Regions from separate parts of the Streptomyces sp. NPDC032721 genome, predicted to be linked through region 1. Evidence: riboswitches for the same ligand, from Rfam matches in the RefSeq annotation. Region 1 holds a riboswitch; the other holds the start of a gene.
What was found. Region 1 has a riboswitch for glycine ahead of gcvP (aminomethyl-transferring glycine dehydrogenase). Riboswitches for the same ligand answer to the same signal wherever they lie in the genome.
Positions count from the first base shown of each region.

Region 1 (7,732 bases):
GGTGCGCTTCGAGGAACCCGGGTCGGCGGGGCCGGGGCGGGTGCGGACCTTTCGGGTGGACGACCCGGCGTTGGAGGCGGCGGAACCGTTGCCGTTGGTGGGGGAGGAGCTGGCTTAGGGGGAGTGGATGTGCGGGAGGGTCGCGCCTGCGGCGGGCTTTGTCCCTCCCCGCCCCTTCCCTGAACCGCTGGCCGCGGGGCTGGAGGGTTTCTGGCTGCGGGAGCGTCGTTGGTTGCTCGCGCAGTTCCCGTGCCCCCGACGGGGCGGGGTGGGGGAGGGAGGATGGGGTGGGGGTTGTCAGGGGTCGTCGTTGGCCAAGGTGCCGAAGTCGCGGTCCGGGGTGGTGGAGGGTGGGGTGTGGAGGCCGTAGTGGCGGTAGAGCTGGAGTTCTTGTTCGGGGGAGAGGTGGCGGCCTACGCCGAAGTCGGGGGCGTCCTTGATGAGGGACTTCTCGAAGGGGATGCGCAGGGTGTTGTCGACGAGGGAGCTGGGTTCCAGCGGGACGAAGGCGTCCCGGGAGAAGAGGCCGGTGCGGACGGCCGCCCACTCGGGGATGCCGGTGGCGTCGTCCAGATAGACCTCGTCCACCGTTCCGATCTTGGTGCCGTTCCGGTCTAGTGCCTTGCGGCCGATCAGGCTGCGCGGATCGATGTCGGTCTGCACGGTCCCTCCAACTGGTCGCAACTGCTGCATGAACCCCGTAAAACACTACGAAAGTGCAGATTCGTGAGGCTGGCCACTCGAGGGATCGGAGCGGGAGTGCGCTGGTAGGCTGGCCAACGGCTGCTGACCCCGTGCGGGAGAGTCCTTCGAGGATGATTTGTCGGAGGCGCCGAAGGAGCAACTCCTCCCCGGAATCTCTCAGGCCCCTGTACCGCATGGACGAGGTCACTCTGGAAAGCAGGGTGGAACACGGGCACGGCGCAGGCCGGGGCGTGATCCATCCTCACCGACGGTGAAAGTCGGGGCGTCGATGATCTCGGTGCTCCGGTGAAGCTCTCAGGTTGAGATGACAGAGGGGGAGGCCGTCCGGGCGCCCGTGCCGTGGTGCCCCTCGCAGGTCGTGTCAGACCAGGAGGCCTTCCGCAGATGACCGCCAACCGCATTCCGCTCGCCGAGCTTGAGCGTGGCATTCCCTTCGAGCAGCGTCACATCGGACCCGATGTGGAGGCGCAGGCGAAGATGCTGGCGCAGGTCGGGTACGGGTCGCTCGACGAGCTGACCGATGCCGCCGTGCCGGACGCCATCAAGAACGCCGCCGCCCTCGGGCTGCCGGACGCGCGAACCGAGGCCGAGGTGCTGGCCGAACTGCGTACGCTCGCCGACCGGAACCAGGTGCTCGCCCCGATGATCGGGCTCGGGTACTACGGGACCTTCACTCCGCCGGTCATTCTGCGCAACGTCATGGAGAACCCGGCCTGGTACACGGCCTACACGCCGTACCAGCCGGAGATCTCGCAGGGCCGCCTGGAGGCGCTGCTCAACTTCCAGACCATGGTTGCCGACCTGACCGGGCTGCCGACCTCCGGTGCCTCGCTGCTCGACGAGGGCACCGCCGCCGCCGAGGCCATGTCGCTCGCGCGCCGGGTGGGCAAGGTCAAGGGCGGGGTCTTCCTGATCGACGCGGAAACGCTTCCGCAGACCATTGCTGTCATCCAGACGCGTGCCGAGCCGACCGGGGTCGAGGTCGTCGTCGCCGATCTGGCCGAGGGGATTCCGGCCGAGGTCGCCGAACGCGGCGTGTTCGGCGTGCTGTTGCAGTACCCGGGCGCCTCCGGTGTCGTACGCGACATCAAGCCGGTGATCGACGCGGCGCACGAGCTCGGTGCCATCGTCACCGTGGCCGCCGACCTGCTGGCGCTCACGCTGCTCACCTCGCCCGGCGACCTTGGTGCCGACATCGCCGTCGGTACGACCCAGCGCTTCGGCGTACCGATGGGCTTCGGCGGCCCGCACGCCGGATTCATGGCCGTACGCGAGAAGTTCGCGCGCAGCTTGCCCGGGCGGCTCGTGGGTGTGTCCGTCGACGTGGACGGCAACAAGGCGTACCGGCTGGCGCTGCAGACGCGTGAGCAGCACATCCGCCGCGAGAAGGCCACCAGCAACATCTGCACCGCGCAGGTACTGCTCGCCGTGATGGCCGGGATGTACGCCGTCTACCACGGTCCGGACGGGCTCAAGGGCATCGCCCGGCGCACCCACCGCTACGCCGCGATCCTCGCCGAGGGGCTGCGGGCCGGCGGCGTCGCGATCGCGCACGGCTCGTTCTTCGACACCGTGACCGCGCAGGTGCCCGGCAAGGCCGCCGAGATCGTCGGCGCCGCCCGGGACAACGGGGTCAACCTGCGTCTCGTCGACGCCGACACCGTCTCCTTCGCCTGCGACGAGACCACGCTGCGCGCCCAGGTCGCCGCGGTGTGGGCGGCCTTCGGGGTCGAGGGCGACATTGAGGCGCTGGACGCCTCGACCGAGGAGACGCTCCCCGAGGGGCTGCTGCGGACCGACGAGTTCCTGACCCACCCGGTCTTCCACCAGCACCGCTCCGAGACCGCGATGCTGCGCTACCTGCGCAAGCTGGCCGACCGCGACTACGCGCTCGACCGGGGCATGATCCCGCTCGGCTCCTGCACCATGAAGCTGAACGCGACCACCGAGATGGAGCCGGTCACCTGGCCCGAGTTCGGCCAGATCCACCCCTTCGCACCGGTCGAGCAGGCCGCCGGTTACCTCACGCTCATCCGTGAGCTGGAGGAGCGGCTCGCCGAGGTCACCGGGTACGACGCGGTGTCGATCCAGCCCAACGCCGGTTCGCAGGGCGAGCTCGCCGGACTGCTCGCCGTACGCGCGTACCACCGGGCCAACGGCGACGAGCAGCGCACCGTGTGCCTGATCCCGTCGTCCGCGCACGGCACCAACGCCGCGAGCGCCGTGATGGCCGGGATGAAGGTCGTCGTGGTCAAGACCGCCGACGACGGCGAGGTCGACGTCGAGGACCTGCGCGCCAAGATCGAGCAGTACCGCGACGAGCTGTCGGTGCTGATGATCACCTACCCGTCGACGCACGGCGTCTTCGAGGAGCACGTCGCCGACATCTGCGCGACCGTGCACGAGGCCGGCGGCCAGGTGTACGTGGACGGCGCCAACCTCAACGCGCTGGTGGGCCTCGCCAAGCCGGGCAAGTTCGGCGGCGACGTCAGCCACCTGAACCTGCACAAGACCTTCTGCATCCCGCACGGCGGCGGCGGCCCGGGCGTCGGCCCGGTCGGCGTGCGCGCGCACCTCGCGCCGTACCTCCCCAACCACCCGCTCCAGCCGTCGGCCGGTCCGGAGACCGGCGTCGGCCCGGTCTCGGCGGCACCGTGGGGCTCCGCGGGCATCCTGCCGATCTCGTGGGCGTACGTACGCCTCATGGGTGGGGAGGGCCTCAAGCGCGCGACGCAGGTCGCCGTCCTTGCCGCCAACTACATCGCCAAGCGTCTGGAACCGCACTACCCGGTTCTCTACACCGGTCCGCACGGCCTCGTCGCCCACGAGTGCATCGTCGACCTGCGCCCGCTGTCGAAGTCGACGGGCGTCAGCGTGGACGACATCGCCAAGCGGCTCATCGATTACGGCTTCCACGCGCCGACCATGTCCTTCCCGGTCGCCGGGACGCTCATGATCGAGCCGACCGAGAGCGAGAACCTCGACGAGCTGGACCGCTTCTGCGACACGATGATCGCCATCCGCGGCGAGATCGAGAAGGTCGCCGGGGGCGAATGGCCCGCCGAGGACAACCCGCTGCGCAACGCCCCGCACACGGCTGCCGCCCTCGGCGGCACGTGGGACCACGCGTACACCCGCGAGGAGGCCGTCTTCCCCGCCGGGGTCTCGGCGGCCGACAAGTACTGGCCGCCGGTGCGCCGCATCGACGGTGCCTACGGCGACCGCAACCTGGTCTGCTCGTGCCCGCCGATGGACGAGTACGACAACTGACGACTAGCGCCTGACGGCGGGCAGTCGGGCGGACGCTGACGTGCGTCAGGGCCGGTTCGGAGTGGAAGCTCCGGGCCGGCCCCTCGTCGTAGGTAAGGCGATTCTCCTGTGTCTTTCGTGCGCTGTGCTCTAGGTCTGCTCTCGGTGTGCTTTCAGGCAGCGGTGGCCACGTCCAGCGGGCGGTGCGGCGCGATGATCTGCCCGTTGGGCAGCAGTTCGCCGGTGTCCTCGAAGAGGAGGACGCCGTTGCACAGCAGGCTCCAGCCCTGCTCCGGGTGGTGCGCCATCGGACGGGCGGCCTCCCGGTCGGCGGATTCGGCGGTCGGGCAGAGTGGCTGGTGCTGGCACATGGAAGGGTTCTTTCGCTGCGTCGTGGTGATGACAGTGTTCCTGCGGCTTGAATCGGTGTTCATGGCCGCGCCCCCGTATCAGTCGGTTCGGTCCCAGTGTTGCCCTACGGGCGGCGATCCGCAGGGATTTCACGGCAGCACTTCTTATTGGTTGAGGACGCATCACCCGTGCGGACGGTTCAGCCCAACTGGCCCCTCTCTTCGGGTGGTTCGGGGTGGCCCGAGTGGACTAGTCCGGATGGGGCATACGGGTGGCGGGCCGTCGGTGCCTACGTGCCTTCGTGCACGGGTGTGCGGGCAGCGTCGTGCCCCGCGCCCGGGGAGCCGGGGCGGGGCACCGTACGACGGGAGGAATCGGGCGACCTGAATCGGGCGCCGGGAATCAGGCGAGCTGGCTGAGCAACGGCGACGCCTGGGCCGGCACGGGGTGCAGCCGCAGGGACAGTACGGGCAGCAGGTCGGCCACGGTGCAGGGGCGGTGCGCGACGATTCCCGGTGGTGCGGGGGCCAGTGGCACCAGGACGTCGGAGGGGGCGGGAATGCCCGTCGAGGCGTCGGCGGTGGGGTCGGCGTGCAGCCACAGGGTCAGCATGTACAGGGCGGGAATGGACAGCAGACGCGGCTGGTAGGCGGCGGGCATGGCCTCCGCGTGCCGCAGCGCGCGCTCGGTGGAGCTCAGGTAGGGGCCCTCGAAGAAGTGCGAGAAGGTCCAGCCGTCGGGAGTCAGTACGGTGTCGGCCGCGGCCACGGCCCGGTCGGCGCTGCGGATCAGGAACCGCCAGCCGGTGAGCCGGGTGCGGGGCGGCCGGCTTTCCACGGTGATCTCGTCCCAGACGTGGACGGGAAGCGGCAGTTCGGGAGTGAGCGGCCCCTGGTGGGACCGGAGGGCCGGGGTGCGGGGCTCGCATACGGCGGTGGGGGAGCCGAGTGCTGCGAGGACGCTGCGCAGGGCGGGCGCGGGAGCCGGGGGTACGTGCAGCGGCATGGTGGGTCGCCTCTCGCTCGGGAGACACGGTGGAGCCTGGGCAGTGCGGACGACGCTGTCAGCTGTGCGGGGCCAGAGGGGGCCTTGGGCGATGGCCCGGCGTCAACTCTCTGCCTCGTTCGCGGAGTTTATACGACACGTGTTCACACGATGTTTCGTCTAGCTGTCGTGGATATTGCCCGCAAGGCGATATCCGGCCCTTCCGCAAGCCTGGCAGGTGCGGGAAATCGCCCGGTTATGGAGCTGCTTCGGAGGGTTTTTACAGGTCTTCTGCGGGCCTTCTCCGGGTCTTCTTCTCCGGGGCGGTCGGCTTGAACTCGTCGGCGTTTATCACCACTTCATCGAAACCGGTAACCGCACCCTGCGACATGCCCGTGGAATGTGCCTGTCCCAAGCCGCTCCGAGGGTACTGCGTACCTGGTGCGAGCGGGGCGTTATGGATCAGTCCGCCGGGGCATCATCGACCGTGAACCACACAGGTCCAGCGGCTGTCGCCGCAGGATCTCCCGGTCCAGGAAGGAAGCTCGATGGGTGAGAAGGTCGTGGCAGACGGATTCGATCTGTCGGACCGGCAGCGGTACCGGCGGAAGCTCCACGAGTGTCTGGAGGGGCTCGGGAGGCTCCTGGACGAGAAGAGGTTCGACCGGCCGAAGAATCTCATGGGGCTGGAGATCGAGTTGAATCTCGCGGGTTCCGACGGGATGCCGAAGATGATGAATGCCGAGGTGCTGGAGCGTATTGCGAGCCGTGATTTTCAGACCGAGCTGGGGATGTTCAACCTCGAAGTGAACATCGTTCCGCACCGGTTGGGCGGCCGTGTTCTCGATCAATTGGCGGAGGAACTGCGGACCGGGCTCGGATATGCGCACCGGAAGGCCGCCGAGCTCGATGCGGGAATCATGATGATCGGCATTCTGCCCACGCTGGGGCAGGACGACCTGGTGCACGGGAACCTGTCGGACGTGGACCGCTATGTGCTCCTCAACGACCAGATCGTGGCCGCCAGGGGCGAGCACTTCCAGTTGGACATCGAGGGAGTCGAGCGGCTGAACTGCACCTCCGCCTCGATCGTGCCGGAATCCGCTTGTACTTCGGTGCAGTTGCACCTCCAGGTCACGCCCGGGCGGTTCGCCGACGTGTGGAACGCGGCGCAGGCGGTGGCGGGGGTGCAGATCGCGGTGGGCGCCAACGCGCCGTTCGTCTTCGGGCGGGAGCTGTGGCGGGAGTCGCGGCCGCCGCTGTTCCTCCAGGCGACCGATACCCGGCCGCCGGAGCTGGTCGCCCAGGGCGTACGGCCCCGGACCTGGTTCGGGGAGAAGTGGGTGGACTCTGCGTACGAGCTCTTCGAGGAGAACCTGCGCTACTTCCCCGCGCTGCTGCCGATCTGCGACGAGGAGGAGCCGCTGCGGGTGCTGGACGACGGTGGGGTGCCCCGGCTCCAGGAACTGGTGCTGCACAACGGGACCGTCTACCGGTGGAACCGGCCGGTGTACGGGGTCGCCGACGGCGTGCCGCATCTGCGGGTGGAGAACCGGGTGCTGCCCGCCGGGCCGACGGTGACGGACGTCATCGCGAACGCCGCCTTCTACTACGGGCTGGTGCGGGCGCTGGCGGAGGATGCCAGGCCGGTGTGGCGGCGGATGGGGTTCGCGGAGGCGGAGGCGAACTTCGACGCGGCGTGCCGGTACGGGATCGACGCCGAGCTGGTGTGGCCGCGGGCCGGGCGGGGGTCGGGGACGCAGCGGGTGCCGGCGGTGAAGCTCGTGCGGGACGAGCTGTTGCCGTTGGCGGCCGCGGGGCTGGATGCGTGGGGGGTGGAGGCGGCGGACCGGGACCGGTATCTGGGGGTGATCGAGGAGCGGTGCCGGAGGAGGGTGAACGGGGCTTCCTGGCAGGTGGAGACGTATCACCGGGCGGTGGAGGCGGGGTTGGGGAGGGAGGCGGCGTTGGCGGCGATGACGAGGAGGTATGGGGAGTTGGCGGGGGAGGGGGAGGCGGTGCATTTGTGGCCGGTGGGGTTTCCGGGGCAGGGGTGAGGTTTGGGCCTCGGGCCGGGGTGGGGTTTGGCCTTGGGGTGGGGGCCGTGGCGTAGGTGGGGCGGGGCCGGAGGGTGCGACTCCGTCGGGGGCCGCCCCCTTGCCCGCCCGTTCCGCCCCCGGGGGGCGGCCCCGCCGCCCAAGGGGGCGGGGCAACGTGGGCGGCCGCGCCGCCCAAGGGGGTGGGGGTGTAGCGGCGGCTTCGCCGCGTAAGGGGTGGGGTTAGGGGGTGGGGGATTGGGCGGATTGGGTTATGGCTTTGAGGATGATGGCGGGGACTTCGGAGGGGTCGTTGACCTGGTAGCCGTCTCCGCCGGTGGCGCGGGCTATTTGCTGGACCTCTTCCTGGTCTGCGTCCGGGCCGACCGCGATGGCGATCAGGGGGA
Region 1 covers NZ_JBVIMX010000027.1:90,564-98,295, reverse strand. Annotated here, with positions in the region: gene ACZ5PB_RS38730 (DNA polymerase IV) at 1-118, shown strand, start outside; gene ACZ5PB_RS38725 (PRC-barrel domain-containing protein) at 298-663, opposite strand; glycine riboswitch at 788-887, shown strand; gene gcvP (aminomethyl-transferring glycine dehydrogenase) at 1,090-3,975, shown strand; gene ACZ5PB_RS38715 (DUF5999 family protein) at 4,128-4,325, opposite strand; gene ACZ5PB_RS38710 (hypothetical protein) at 4,708-5,310, opposite strand; gene ACZ5PB_RS38705 (glutamate-cysteine ligase family protein) at 5,838-7,346, shown strand; gene ACZ5PB_RS38700 (substrate-binding domain-containing protein) at 7,569-7,732, opposite strand, start outside.

Region 2 (7,732 bases), on a different contig from region 1:
CAGCGCCTCGTACGCGTCGTACCGCCCCGGGGTCACCTGGCGCAGCATGTGCTCGACCTGTCCGGCCGCCGCGGTGCCTGACGCGCTCACCCTGGGTCCCGCCCCTCTTCGATCCACCGTGTCGACGCTGGCCACACCTGAAACGAACCGCCCCCGTGCAGCGAGGTCATCAAACCAGCTTAAGCGGCAGGGCTGACACCGAACCGGTACCGGTTTCGAAGTCTTCGCCCGTGCGCCTCAGTGTTCCCGCCGGTAGAAGGGCCGCACCCGCTCCAGCATCCACTCGGCGACCGGATCCTGCGCCATGTCGAGCAGCAGCAGGTGCACCGGCCACTTGACCGACTCGCGCCCCAGCGCCCGGCCCAGCGCGTCCATGGGCGCGTTGCGGTCCGCGCCCTCCCACGAGGACAGCTGTACGCCGACGAACAGCGCGGGCTCCTCCCCCTCGACGCTCGCCAGCGCGCGCCGGGCGGTGACGACGATGCCGCTCTGCTGGAACTCCCCGGCCGCGGCGGCCAGGAAGTCGACCGGCTCGTCCTGCCAGTCGGGCTCGAAAAGCCGCACCCTGCCGCCGCTCGCGGGCCCGTCCAGCGGCGTACGGCCGGTCCTGCACAGCTCGGCGACGGCGACCGGCGGCAGCGGGGTGCCGACGGCGCCGCCCGGGTTCACCACGATGCCCAGCTGCGGGGGCAGCCCCCGGGCGAACTCCACGGCGGGGGCCACCGCGAAGGACATCCCGTCGCCCACGCAGCGCAGGAACTGCTGCTCGGAGCTGAAGACGGGGACGTACGCCTGGCCTTCGAGCTCCGTGGTGGGCAGGTCGAGGGGGCCGCTGTCCGGGCCGCCGCCGTTGGGCAGCGGGATCCACAGGGGGCTGCGGCCGAGCACTTCGAGAAGGCGGGGGCCCGAGGAGGGGTTGCCGAGCGAGGCGGCAAGCACCTCTTCGAGCTCATTGACGGGCCAGCCGCCGCCTGCGCCGCCCATACCGTCAGCACCGGCCGCCCCACCCGTACCGCCGGCACCGTAGTGACCGCCTGTGCCGTACTGCTCCGGAATCTCCACGGACCGTCCCCTTCTCGCCTTCCACCCGCTCCCGACCTGCGCGGACGACCTTATCCCCGGGCCCCGGCCCCCGCTCAGCATCCCCGGGCCCCGGCCCCCGCTCAGCCCGCCTCGAAGCCGATCTCCCGCAGCACTCCCGCCGCCGTCCGGTCCAGCAGCACCGCCGAGGCGCACCCGGCGGGCAGCCGCTCGCCCTCCGCGTCGCGCACCAGCGTGCCGACCGCCTTCCGGTGCCGGGCGAAGGCGTAACCGGAGACTCCGCGTCCGCGCTCCCGCTGACCGTCCCTGGCCACCTCGGGCGTCACGTCGAGCAGGACGAGCCGCAGCCCGCGCCCGCGCCGCCGCGCCTCGCGCGCCAGCCACCGCCGCACCCAGGTCTGCGTACCGCAGTCGTGCACGACCACGCTCTCGCCGGAGCGCAGCACCTTGCGCAGCCCCGCGTAGTGCGCAACCCGCACGAGGGGCCGGTAGAGGGCGTACGGCAGCCAGCCGGGCGTCGCGGCGTCCCAGCGCTCGCGGACGTCCTGCGAGTCGATGGTGCGCACCCCCGTCGCCGTACGCCCGATCAGCGTGCTCTTGCCGCTGCCCGGCAGCCCGGACACGACGACCACGTCCCCGGCCGCGAACATCAGCCGGCGCGGACTGCACCCCGCCCGGTCCCGCAGATCGCGCACGACCGGCACCGGCACCGGCCGCACCGCTCCCACGCCCGCCGTGGCCCCGGCTCCGGCTCCTGCCACGCCCGCCGTGGCAACGCCACTGGATTGCTGCAACGCCCTCACCCCTCCCCCTGCTGGGTACGACCTCACCCTTGCCCAAGAAGTGTAAAGAAAAGGTAATGCGGGACAAGCGATTTGCCGACCGAGGGGGGCGTGCAATGATGTGCGCGCCAGGCAGCCCCTGTGCACCCCCAACTTCACAACGGCCGCATGAACCCGCGCGGGAGAGTCCACGGCAGCAGTGCCGGGACGCCGAAGGAGCAAGCTCCTCCCTTGAATCTCTCAGGCCCCGTACCGCGCGGGCGAGGCAGATCTGAAAAGCGGGTCTCCCCTGTCGACAAGTCGGCAGCCACGACCCCACCCAAGGTGCAAGCCTGACGCACGTCACTCCCCCGAGTGCACGACGCGTCGGCGAACCTCTCAGGTTCCGATGACAGATGGGGAGGACAGTGTCCTCGTCGTCATGCCCGTAGTCATGCCTTGGGAGTCATTTCATGAGTACCACCCGCCTCACTGCCCTCGATGCCCTGCATCGCTCGCTCGGCGCGACCATGACCGACTTCGCGGGCTGGGACATGCCGCTGCGGTACGCCTCCGAGCGCGACGAGCACAACGCCGTACGCACCAAGGCCGGTCTCTTCGACCTCTCCCACATGGGCGAGATCACCGTGACCGGACCGCAGGCCGTGGACCTCCTCGACTTCGCCCTCGTCGGCAACATCGGCACCGTGGGCCTCGGCCGCGCCCGGTACACGATGATCTGCCAGGAGGACGGCGGCATCGTCGACGACCTGATCGTCTACCGCCTGGCCGAGACCGAGTACATGGTGGTCGCCAACGCGGGCAACGCCCAGACCGTCCTGGACGCGCTCGTCGCCCGCTCGGCCGGCTTCGACGCCCAGGTCCGCGACGACCGTGACGCGTACGCCCTGATCGCCGTGCAGGGCCCCGAGTCCCCCGGCATCCTCAAGTCCGTCACCGACGCCGACCTGGACGGCCTGAAGTACTACGCGGGCCTGCCCGGCACCGTCGCGGGCGTCCCGGCGCTGATCGCGCGCACCGGCTACACCGGCGAGGACGGCTTCGAGCTGTTCGTCGAGCCGCAGCACGCCGAGAAGCTGTGGCAGGCGCTGACCGAGGCGGGCGCGGGCGTCGGCCTGATCCCCTGCGGCCTGTCCTGCCGCGACACGCTCCGCCTGGAGGCGGGCATGCCGCTGTACGGCAACGAGCTGACGACGGGACTCACCCCCTTCGACGCCGGCCTGGGCAGGGTCGTCAAGTTCGAGAAGGAGGGCGACTTCGTCGGCCGTACGGCACTCCAGGCGGCCTCCGAGCGCGCACGGACCGCCCCGCCGCGCAAGCTGGTCGGCCTGGTCGCCGAGGGCCGCCGCGTCCCGCGCTCCGGCTTCCAGGTGGTCGTCGACGGCCGGACCGTCGGCGAGGTCACCTCCGGCGCCCCGTCACCGACGCTGGGCAGGCCGATCGCCATGGCGTACGTCGACGCGGCCTTCGCGGCCCCCGGCACCGAGGGCGTCGGCGTGGACATCCGTGGTACGCACGAGCCGTACGAGGTCGTCGCGCTGCCGTTCTACAAGCGGCAGAAGTAACACTCCGCGCACGACCGGAGTGACGAACGCCGCATCCCCGCGGACGCACCCGTCTCATCTGTCAAGACCCTGTTCCTCAGCACTCCCCCGCATCCAGGAGAATTCAGCCATGAGCAACCCCCAGCAGCTGCGTTACAGCAAGGAGCACGAGTGGCTCGCGACGTCCGAGGACGGCATCGCGACGGTCGGCATCACGGAGTTCGCGGCCAACGCGCTCGGTGACGTCGTCTACGCCCAGCTCCCTGAGGTCGGCGAGACGGTCACCGCGGGCGAGACCTGTGGCGAACTGGAGTCGACCAAGTCCGTGAGCGACCTCTACTCCCCGGTGACCGGCGAGGTCACCGAGGCGAACCAGGACGTCGTGGACGACCCGTCGCTGGTGAACTCCGCCCCGTTCGAGGGCGGCTGGCTGTTCAAGGTACGCGTCACCGCGGAGCCGGACGACCTGCTCTCCGCCGACGAGTACTCCGCGCTCTCCGGCAACTGACACCCCTAGGGACTCGCCTGATGTCGCTTCTCAACTCCTCACTCCACGAGCTGGACCCGGACGTCGCCGCCGCCGTCGACGCCGAGCTCCACCGCCAGCAGTCCACCCTCGAAATGATCGCGTCGGAGAACTTCGCTCCGGTCGCCGTCATGGAGGCCCAGGGCTCGGTCCTCACCAACAAGTACGCCGAGGGCTACCCGGGCCGCCGCTACTACGGTGGCTGCGAGCACGTCGACGTGGTCGAGCAGATCGCGATCGACCGCATCAAGGCGCTGTTCGGCGCCGAGCACGCGAACGTCCAGCCGCACTCCGGTGCGCAGGCCAACGCCGCGGCGATGCACGCGCTGATCCGGCCGGGCGACACGATCATGGGCCTCAACCTGGCCCACGGCGGTCACCTGACCCACGGCATGAAGATCAACTTCTCGGGCCGGCTCTACAACGTGGTCCCGTACCACGTCGACGAGACCGGCGAGGTCGACATGGACGAGGTCGCCCGCCTCGCCAAGGAGTCCCAGCCGAAGCTGATCGTGGCCGGCTGGTCCGCGTACCCGCGCCAGCTGGACTTCGCGAAGTTCCGCGAGATCGCGGACGAGGTCGGCGCGTACCTGATGGTCGACATGGCGCACTTCGCGGGCCTCGTCGCGGCCGGGCTGCACCCCAACCCGGTCCCGCACGCCCACGTGGTCACCACCACCACCCACAAGACCCTCGGCGGCCCCCGCGGCGGCGTGATCCTCTCCACGGCCGAACTGGCCAAGAAGATCAACTCCGCGGTCTTCCCGGGTCAGCAGGGCGGCCCGCTGGAGCACGTGATCGCGGCCAAGGCCGTCTCCTTCAAGGTCGCGGCCTCCCCGGAGTTCAAGGAGCGCCAGCAGCGCACCCTGGACGGCGCCCGCATCCTGGCCGACCGCCTGGTCCGGGCGGACGTCACCGAGCACGGCGTCTCCGTCCTCTCCGGCGGCACCGACGTGCACCTGGTCCTGGTCGACCTGCGCAACTCGGAGCTGGACGGCCAGCAGGCCGAGGACCGCCTCCACGAGCTCGGCATCACGGTCAACCGGAACGCCATTCCGAACGACCCGCGCCCCCCGATGGTCACCTCCGGCCTGCGCATCGGCACCCCCGCGCTGGCCACCCGCGGTTTCCAGGCGGAGGACTTCACCGAGGTCGCCGACATCATCGCGGAGGCCCTGAAGCCGTCGTACGACGCCAAGGCCCTCTCGGCCCGCGTCACGGCGCTCGCCGACAAGCACCCGCTTTACCCCGGACTCAAGTAGTTCCGTACGCTTCATCTGGATGCAGAATTCCAGCAATACGTAAAAACGGGGCACCGCGCACACTGGACAGTGAGTGCGGTGCCCCGCCCCTTGCCCCCCGTGGGCCCCCTGGGGCCCCGTACGCCCGTAATGCCCGACGGACAACGGCGTCCGCCACCCTTCTGAGGAGTTACCCCGTGGCCATCTCGGTCTTCGACCTGTTCTCGATCGGCATAGGCCCGTCCAGCTCCCACACGGTCGGCCCCATGCGTGCCGCCCGGATGTTCGTGGGACGCCTCAAGAAGGACGGCCTGCTCGCCCAAACCACCTCCGTACGGGCTGAGCTCTTCGGCTCGCTCGGCGCCACCGGCCACGGCCACGGCACCCCCAAGGCCGTCCTGCTCGGCCTGGAGGGCCACTCCCCGCGCACCGTCAACGTCGAGACCGCCGACGCCGAGGTCGAGCGCATCCGCGCCACCGGCAAGCTGCGCCTGCTCGCCACGGAGATCGGCTCCGCCCACGAGATCGACTTCGACGAGCCCAACGAACTGATCCTGCACCGCCGCCGCTCCCTGCCGTACCACGCGAACGGAATGACCCTCTTCGCGTACGACGCCCAGGGCACGCCCCTGCTGGAGAAGACCTACTACTCGGTGGGCGGCGGCTTCGTCGTCGACGAGGACGCGGTGGCGGGCGAGAACCCGATCGTCCCCGACGACACGGTCCTCAAGTACCCCTTCCGCACCGGCGACGAGCTGCTCCGGCTGGCGCGCGAGAGCGGCATGTCCATCTCCGCGATGATGCTGGAGAACGAGAAGGCCTGGCGCACCGAGGAGGAGATCCGCGAGGGCCTCCTGGAGATCTGGAGGGTCATGCAGGCCTGCGTCTCGCGGGGCATGTCCCGCGAGGGCATCCTCCCCGGCGGCCTCAAGGTCCGCCGCCGCGCCGCCCACACCGCCCGCCAGCTGCGCGCCGACGGCGACCCGAAGACGCACGCGATGGAGTGGGTCACCCTCTACGCGATGGCCGTCAACGAGGAGAACGCGGCAGGCGGCCGGGTGGTCACCGCGCCCACCAACGGCGCCGCCGGCATCATCCCCGCCGTCCTGCACTTCTACATGAACTTCGTCCCGAACGCCGACGAGGACGCCGTGGTCCGCTTCCTCCTCGCGGCCGGCGCCATCGGCATGCTCTTCAAGGAGAACGCCTCCATCTCCGGCGCCGAGGTCGGCTGCCAGGGCGAGGTCGGCTCCGCCTGCTCCATGGCAGCGGGCGCCCTCGCCGAGGTCCTCGGCGGCTCCCCGGAGCAGGTCGAGAACGCCGCCGAGATCGGCATGGAACACAACCTCGGCCTCACCTGCGACCCCGTCGGCGGCCTCGTCCAGATCCCCTGCATCGAGCGCAACGGCATGGCCGCCGTGAAGGCGATCACCGCCGCCAAGATGGCCATGCGCGGCGACGGCAGCCACAAGGTCTCCCTCGACAAGGTCATCAAGACCATGAAGGAGACCGGCGCGGACATGAAGGTCAAGTACAAGGAGACGGCACGGGGCGGCCTGGCGGTCAACGTCATCGAGTGCTGAGAACCGGCTCCACGACCTGACCACCGGTGACCGGGGTGGTGTGTGGTCCCCTGGGCGACCTCCCTGGGGACCACACACCATCCGGCCTGGTCAGGCCGTGGGCGGGTTGGGCTTGAGGACGGCGAACGCCGCCCCGGAGGGGTCGGCGAGCATGGCGATGCGGCCGACGTCCGGCACGTCAGCGGCGGGCATCAGGACCGTGCCGCCGTTCTCCTGCACGCCGGCGACGACCGCGTCGGTGTCATCGACGGCGAAATACGGAAGCCAGCGCGATTCGGCGCCCTCGTCGGCGGCCACGAGGCCACCGAAGGACGCGTCCTCCTGGTCGCCCTCCGCCGCGGAGAGCACGGTGTACGCCATCCCCCCGGTTTCCATCTCATGGCTCCGCCACCCGAACAGCGAGCGGTAGAAGGAGAGGGCGGCCGCCGGGTCGGCGGAGTGCAGCTCGGCCCAGCACAGGGCGTTGCTCTCCGAGGCGACCTCCAGGCCCTGGACCGAGGCGGGCTGCCACACGGAGAACTGGGCACCGGACGGGTCGGTGAGGCAGGCCATCCGCCCCGCGTCCATCACGTCGAACGGCGCGACGCGCACCGAGCCGCCGCCCTGCTCGACGGCCTTGGTGACGGCGTCCGCGTCGGAAGTGTGGAAGTACACGGTCCAGGCCGGTGACGCGCCCTCCTCGGTGAGGGGGCCCAGGGCCGCGACCGTCCTGCCGTCCTTCTGGAAGAAGCCGTATCCCCCGGCCTCCGGCCCCGCCGACTGGTGGTCCCAGCCGAACACCGCGCCGTAGAACTCGGCGGATGCCGCGGTGTCCGTGCTGCCGAGATCGAGCCAGTTGGGTGCGCCGGTCACGAAGTCAGTGGTGAGCATGGTGGTGCGCTCCTTCGACGGATCGTCGCCGGGACCCGGTCACCGCGGACGCGGAGCACTCGTCCCCGGTCGCCCCCAGTCTGACACCGCACACCGCCCATGTCCTGACATCTGGCCCTCCACAGCCCGCTGAAGAGCCTCACCG
Region 2 covers NZ_JBVIMX010000041.1:2,744-10,475, reverse strand. Annotated here, with positions in the region: gene ACZ5PB_RS42070 (enhanced serine sensitivity protein SseB C-terminal domain-containing protein) at 1-90, opposite strand, end outside; gene ACZ5PB_RS42065 (enhanced serine sensitivity protein SseB) at 238-984, opposite strand; gene ACZ5PB_RS42060 (AAA family ATPase) at 1,164-1,844, opposite strand; glycine riboswitch at 1,993-2,088, shown strand; gene gcvT (glycine cleavage system aminomethyltransferase GcvT) at 2,276-3,388, shown strand; gene gcvH (glycine cleavage system protein GcvH) at 3,498-3,875, shown strand; gene glyA (serine hydroxymethyltransferase) at 3,896-5,155, shown strand; gene ACZ5PB_RS42040 (L-serine ammonia-lyase) at 5,332-6,717, shown strand; gene ACZ5PB_RS42035 (VOC family protein) at 6,808-7,587, opposite strand.
Region 2: it holds a riboswitch for glycine, as region 1 does, so the genes downstream of both, gcvT (glycine cleavage system aminomethyltransferase GcvT) here and gcvP (aminomethyl-transferring glycine dehydrogenase) in region 1, are expected to answer to the same signal.